2 linked regions of the Bradyrhizobium diazoefficiens genome follow. The protein of the gene in region 1 interacts with the protein of each later gene in a pairwise test. Links are inferred from orthologs where the notes say so. Each region holds a gene or a part of one and is shown on either strand. Other genes may lie near its edges. The genes, in order: secA and secB.

Evidence for each region.
Region 2: the proteins of secA (region 1) and secB interact in binary tests that used the Escherichia coli proteins (3 or more experiments, as listed by UniProt). The link is inferred for Bradyrhizobium diazoefficiens from one-to-one orthologs.

Annotation. Positions count from the first base shown.
Region 1 is NZ_JAENXS010000001.1:2,604,029-2,607,737, forward strand. Bases 280-3,670 are described here. They hold secA (preprotein translocase subunit SecA), read left to right. Parts: upstream 280-629; coding sequence 630-3,470; downstream 3,471-3,670. Also shown: JJE66_RS12255 (peptidylprolyl isomerase), read right to left, coding at 1-277. UniProt on the Escherichia coli protein: Required for protein export, interacts with the SecYEG preprotein conducting channel.
Region 2 is NZ_JAENXS010000001.1:2,227,017-2,230,151, forward strand. The notes cover bases 319-3,135. They hold secB (protein-export chaperone SecB), read left to right. Parts: upstream 319-1,392; coding sequence 1,393-1,878; downstream 1,879-3,135. Other genes in these bases: JJE66_RS10475 (Tim44/TimA family putative adaptor protein), read right to left, coding at 319-971; dnaQ (DNA polymerase III subunit epsilon), read right to left, coding at 1,888-2,607; coaE (dephospho-CoA kinase), read right to left, coding at 2,646-3,135. Outside these bases: JJE66_RS10470 (murein transglycosylase A), read right to left, coding at 1-289; more of JJE66_RS10475, read right to left, coding at 267-318. UniProt on the Escherichia coli protein: One of the proteins required for the normal export of some preproteins out of the cell cytoplasm. It is a molecular chaperone that binds to a subset of precursor proteins, maintaining them in a translocation-competent state.

The sequences.
Region 1 (3,709 bases):
CGGCCTTGGCCACGATCTTCATGTCGATCAGGAAGGACAGGACGTTTTCGTCCTTGGTCGCCGGATCCATCTGGGCGAGGCTCGGTCCGAGTTCCTCCTCGGCCATGGTGACGTCGCTCTTCTTGATGTCAGCGCCGTTGACCTTCGCCAGGACCGGATCGTCGGCCGCCCGGAGCGGGCCGGCGACCGCCAGGGAGAGCGCCAAGGCAAAGCAGCCAGCCAGGGCGGACGCGTGGCGGAAACGCTGGCCGGTGGTGACCGGGAACGAGGTGGTCATGCAAAATCCTTATGTTGAAGCAGGGGCTGCTTAAGCGGGCGGACACTCGCCCAATCAAGGGGGCTTGGCAACGCGAAAAGTCTGTCAAAATGATGAATTGGCGGCAAGATTGGCCGCCGTTGACAAGGCCCTGACCGGGCCATATCTCTGCCCGGTCGCGACCATGGCGATGGCGTTTATTTTGCTGCGTTTTTGGCCGTTGAACCCAGACTGGCTCAATTCCCACCCATATGGCGGATGACCCCCCGCAGTCCGGGCTCTGGCGCCATCGGGCGTCACGGTGAGTTGATAGGCAGTCGGGCGACAACTTCTTGGCTGCAACGCGGTTGAATCGCGAACACAGGAACTAGGCATGATCGGCGCGCTCGCCCGCAAGTTTTTCGGCTCCGCCAACGACCGGCGGGTGAAGGGATATCAGTCCCGCGTCAGCGCGATCAACGCGCTTGAACCGGAGGTCTCGAAACTCTCCGACGAGGCGCTCAAGGCGCGCACCGCCGAATTCAAGAAAGAACTCGCCGAGGGCAAGACGCTCGACGACATCCTGGTGCCGGCCTTCGCTACCGTGCGGGAGGCCGCCAAGCGCACGCTCGGCCAGCGTCATTTCGACGTCCAGCTGATCGGCGGCATGGTGCTGCACGAGGGCGATATCGCCGAGATGAAGACCGGCGAAGGCAAGACGCTGGTCGCAACGCTCGCCGTCTACCTCAACGCGCTCGCCGGCAAGGGCGTCCACGTCGTCACCGTCAACGACTACCTCGCCAGCCGCGACTCGGCCTGGATGGGCCAGATCTACGGCTTCCTCGGCATGACCACCGGCGTGATCGTCCACGGTCTCGACGATGCCGAGCGCAAGACCGCCTACGCCTGTGACATCACCTACGGCACCAACAACGAATACGGCTTCGACTATCTGCGCGACAACATGAAGTACCGGCTCGAGGACATGGTCCAGCGGCCGCATTTCTACGCCATCGTCGACGAAGTCGACTCCATCCTGATCGACGAAGCGCGCACGCCGCTGATCATCTCCGGTCCGCTCGACGACCGCTCCGACTTCTACAACACCATCGACGGCTTCCTGCCCAAGCTCGACAAGACCGACTACGAGGTCGACGAGAAGCAGCGCACGGTGACGCTGACCGAAGCCGGCATGGAGAAAATCGAGACCTTGCTGCGCGATGCCGGGCAGCTCAAAGGCGAGTCGCTCTACGACGTCGAGAACGTCTCCGTCGTCCATCACATCAACCAGGCGCTGCGCGCCCACACGCTGTTCACCCGCGACAAGGACTACATCGTCCGCGACGACGAGGTGATCATCATCGACGAGTTCACGGGCCGCATGATGCAGGGCCGGCGCTATTCCGAAGGTTTGCACCAGGCGCTGGAAGCCAAGGAGCACGTGTCGGTGCAGCCGGAAAATCAGACGCTGGCCTCGATCACGTTCCAGAACTATTTCCGGATGTACGAAAAGCTCGCCGGCATGACCGGCACGGCGCTGACCGAAGCCGACGAATTGTTCGACATCTACAAGCTCGAGGTCGTGGAAATTCCGACCAATTTGGCAGTCGCCCGTCTCGACGAGGACGACGAGGTCTATCGCACCCAGAACGAGAAATACGCCGCCATCCTGGCCGAGATCGAGCGTGCCAATGCGCGGCTGCAGCCGGTGCTGGTCGGCACGGCCTCGATCGAAAAGTCGGAGGTCATCGCCGAATACCTCAAGAAGCACGGCTACCGGCAGATCGATTTCGGCAGCGAAAACGCGATGCAGAAGCTGTACGCCGCAGCGCGCGCCAACAAGCCGGCCAAGCTGTTCGCGGTGCTGAACGCGCGCTTCCACGAGCAGGAAGCCTATATCGTTGCCGAAGCCGGCGTGCCCGGCGCGATCACGATCGCGACCAACATGGCCGGCCGCGGTACCGACATCAAGCTCGGCGGTTCGCTCGAAATGCGCATCCAGCAGGAGACCGGTGGCATCGAGGACGAGGCCGAGAAGGCCAAGAAGATCGAGCAGATCAAGGCCGACATCGCGCATTTCCGCGAGATCGTGCTGAAGGCCGAAGAGACCGTCGAGATCGAGCCGGCCAAGGGCGCGAAGCCGGCCAGGACCGTCAAGAAACCGGGCGGCCTCTACATCATCGGCTCCGAGCGGCACGAATCCCGCCGCATCGACAACCAGCTCCGCGGCCGTTCCGGCCGTCAGGGCGACCCCGGCCGCTCGAAATTCTTCCTGTCGTTGGAAGACGATCTGATGCGCATCTTCGGCTCGGATCGCCTCGACAGCATGCTCCAGCGTCTCGGCCTGCAAGAGGGCGAGGCGATCATCCATCCCTGGATCAACAAGGCGCTGGAGAAGGCGCAGCAGAAAGTCGAGGCGCGCAACTTCGACATCCGCAAGAACCTGCTCAAGTTCGACAATGTCCAGAACGACCAGCGCAAGGTGATCTTCGACCAGCGCGTCGACCTGATGAAGGACGACAGCGTCGCCGAGACCGTCACCGACATGCGCCATGCCTTCATCGACGATCTCGTCGCCAAGCACGTGCCCGAGCATGCCTATGCCGAGCAGTGGGACACGGCCGGCCTGAAGGAAGAGCTGAAGCGCGTGCTCGATCTCGACCTGCCGGTCCAGGACTGGGCCAAGGAAGAGGGCATTGCCGACGAGGAGTTGCTCAACCGCATCGAGACCCGCGCCGACGAGCACATGGCGGCGAAGGTCGCGCAGTGGGGTCCCGACGTGATGCGTTACGTCGAGAAGACTATTTTGCTGCAGACGCTGGACCATCTCTGGCGCGAGCACCTGATCATGCTCGACCATCTGCGCCAGGTCATCGGCCTGCGCGGCTACGGTCAGCGCGATCCGCTGCAGGAGTACAAGACCGAAGCGTTCAATCTCTTCCAGGAGATGAGCGCGCATTTGCGCGAGGCCGTCACCGCGCAGCTGATGCGGGTCGAGATCGTCCCGCCGGAGCAGGAAGCGCCGATGCTGCCCGCGATGGAAGCGCACAAGCTCAATCCGGACACCGGCGAGGACGAGATGGCACTCGCCAGCGTCACGCTCGCTCCGCAAGCCACCGACGCCGCGTTGCGCGATCCGAAGAACCCGGCCAGCTGGGGCAAGATCGGCCGCAACGAGGATTGCCCGTGCGGGAGCGGCAAGAAGTACAAGCACTGCCACGGGCGGTACGCGTAGCGATCAGGTGATGCTGTCGTGAGCGCGTGAGGCGCGAAGCCCGCGCCTCATTCTCCGCTGTCGTCGCCCGGCTTGACCAGGCGACCCGGTACGCCGCGGCCTCTCGATTCAATCACGACTGTCTCTGGAATACTGGATCGCCCGATTAAATCGGGCGATGACAGCCGTGCGTGTGGTGTGCAGCTTCCGTCACGTCATCATCGTCCCGCGAGATCCAAGGCGGGACCTCGTAGCCCGGA
Region 2 (3,135 bases), 380 kb from region 1 along the record:
GAAAGGTCTTGTAGGCGGCGAGATGATCGTCGTCGTTCCAGCCCTTCACGTCCGCCCAGGCCAGCGGCAGATATTGCGCGCCGGGAATCTCGAACGGGAGAGGGAGCTGGGGATAGGGCAAGGCGCGCGGAGGGATCGCAGCCATTTCGGGAAGGTGATGGTAATGGCTGCGATAGTGGCGCCGCGCAGCCTCGGCGCCGAGCGAAAACGAAGCCAGCGCGACGATACCTGCGCAAAGCGCCGTCGCGCTGGTCCTCAGGAAAATCTTAATTCGCGCTTCCGGTGCCAACCAGCTTCCAGTTCGGATCGCGAGAGGTGATGTCGCGGGCGAAAGTCCAGATGTCGGTAATGTCGGCGACCGTGTCGGCGCTGCCGTCGACGATGTTGCCGGCCTTGTCGCGGGTGGCCGAGATCATCTGCGAGACGAAGCGCACAGTGAGCTGAGCGGTGCGATCGCGCAGCTCGGCGCCGACGAGCTCGGCCTTGTCGATCGATACGAAACGCGTCTCGGTCTTCTGCTCGTTCTTCTCGCGATCCCTGATGACGCCATCGAAGCTTTCATAGACCTCCGACGACAACAGGTCGCGCAGCGCGCGGCGGTCGCCATTGGCAAAGGCCAGCACGATCATCTCGTAGGCGCCACGGGCGCCGGACAGGAAATGGCGGGGATCGAAGGTGGAATCCTTGTCGACGATGGCGTCGAGACCCTGGGCGAGCACGGTGCCGGGCTCAGTCAATCCCTTCCAGCGGTCGGAGGGCGGGGTCGGCTCTGCCGCCGGCGCTAAGGGCGCCTGGTCGATCACCTTACCCGGCATGGTCACGACGTTCTTGTCCGGGGCCCCCCCGAGCGCATTGCGAGCCGTGCGGTCGAACGGCGGCCGTTCATTGCCGGTCCGCTGCCCCAGCACGCTGCGCAGCCGCAGGAAAATAAAGACCGCCAGCGCAAGGAAGATGATGGTGTAGATGTCCACGTCGTATCGCTTTCTGGTCTTTACTGAGGTCTTCTTTGGGGTCGCTGCCGGGAAAATCAATCCGGCCAGTAGACCGTTCCGTACCGGAACGGCAAGACTACATCACCATTTTAGGACCGGTTTCAGGCCCGCGCGTCACCTCTGCCGGATGTAGGCACGAAATCATGCCCGGCCAATGGCGCCTTTTGGCACAGCGCCAAGTGTAGCGCGTTTTATGCTTAAGGGGAAACCCGATCCTGGCCGGAAATCGCGCATCTTCAAGCGTTTAACGTGCCATTTCGTGTCCGTGGCGGGTGAAATGTCACAGTTGTGGGCGCGGCCCGGATCCACCATCCGGAGCCGTTCGTCCTTGTGGAATGAGGCGGCCCTATGTTAGCCAACCGCCGCGAAATTCAGCCCAATCGGGTAAGGAGACACTCTGATGACCAACGGTAACGGCACCCCTCCCGAGGCGGCCCTGGCTCCCCAGCTCAACGTGCTGGCGCAATATACCAAGGATCTCTCGTTCGAAAACCCGAATGCGCCGAGCTCTCTCCAGCAGCAGAGCCAGCCGCCGCAGATCAACATCCAGATCAACGTCAGCGCCAACAACCTCAGCGAAACCGAGTTCGAGGTGACGTTGTCGGTCGAGGGCAAGGCCGAGAACGCAGGCAAGGTGATGTTCTCGTTCGAGCTCGCCTATGCCGGCGTGTTCCGTATCGCCAACGTGCCGAAGGAGAATCTGCACCCGCTGGTCATGATCGAGTGCCCGCGGCTGCTGTTCCCGTTTGCCCGCGAGATCATTGCGACCGCCGTGCGCGACGGCGGGTTCCCGCCGCTGATGCTCGACCCAGTCGATTTCGTCGGTCTCTATCGCCAGAACATGGAGCGGCAAATGGCCGCCGGTGGTCAGGTGGGCCAGGCTTAACCAGCAGGCTTAACCAGCTGGATTGACGGCAGCTGGAGCGGGCAAAAACTCGTTCCAGATCGCCTTATCGCCGAGCGTTGCGATGAAGGCCCGGTGGGCCTCGCGCTCGGCGTCTGAAACCCGCGGCGCGAGCGGTGTCGACCGTTGCCGCCGCGGCGCATCGCCGGCCGCATTGACTCTGATATCTCCGGCTTCCGAAGCCAGCAGCAGCTGCGACTGCCGCGCCCCCACCAGATCGACATAGACTTCCGCGAGCAGTTCGGAATCGAGCAGCGCGCCATGCTTGGTGCGGCGTGAATTGTCGATCGCATAGCGCGAGCAGAGATCGTCGAGTCGGTTCGACACGCCAGGATGCTTGCGCCGCGCCAGCAGCAGCGTATCGACCAGCCGCTCGCGCGGGATCGCGGCACGCTTGATCCGGTCGAGCTCGGCATTGATGAAGCTGATGTCGAACGAGGCGTTGTGGATCACCAGCGGCGCATCGCCGATGAACGCCAGAAATTCGTCGACGACTTCATGGAACAACGGTTTGGTCGAGAGAAACTCGGCCGACAGTCCATGCACCGCGAATGCTTCCGCCGGCATGTCCCTTTCGGGATTGATATAGACGTGGAACGTCTGCCCCGTCGGCATGCGATTGAGAATCTCGACGCAGCCGATTTCGACCAGGCGATCGCCGCGCAGGGGATCAAGGCCGGTGGTTTCGGTGTCGAGGACGATTTCGCGCATGATTTAAGGGACTTCAAGACGCCGTGTGAGCCGGCGAATCAGGCTCGCCGCTGCGGCATCTTAGCGACCTCGGCCAGGATATGCGTGATTTGCGCGCGCACCGGCTCAACTCCGTGTGACGTATCCACCACGAAATCGGCCCGCTTGCGCTTTTCGGCGTCGGGCGTCTGCTTGGCAATGATGGCGTCGAGTTTGGCCTCATCCATGGTTCCCCGCGCCAGCACGCGCTCGCGCTGAAGTTTTGGCGAGGTCGAGACCACGACGACGGCGTCGACCCGCTTCTCCCCGCCGGTTTCGAACAGCAAGGGAATATCGAGAACCACGACCGGCGCGTTGGCAGCTTCCGCATCGGCAAAGAATTTTTGCCGGGAAGCACCGAGCATCGGATGGACGATCTGCTCGAGCTGCTTGATGGCGGCGGGATCGTGCACAACGCGCGCCGACAATTTGGGACGATCGACCTTGCCGTTAACAGTGGTGCCGGGGAAGGCGGCTTCGATGGCTGGTGCTGCTTCGCCCTCGTAGAGC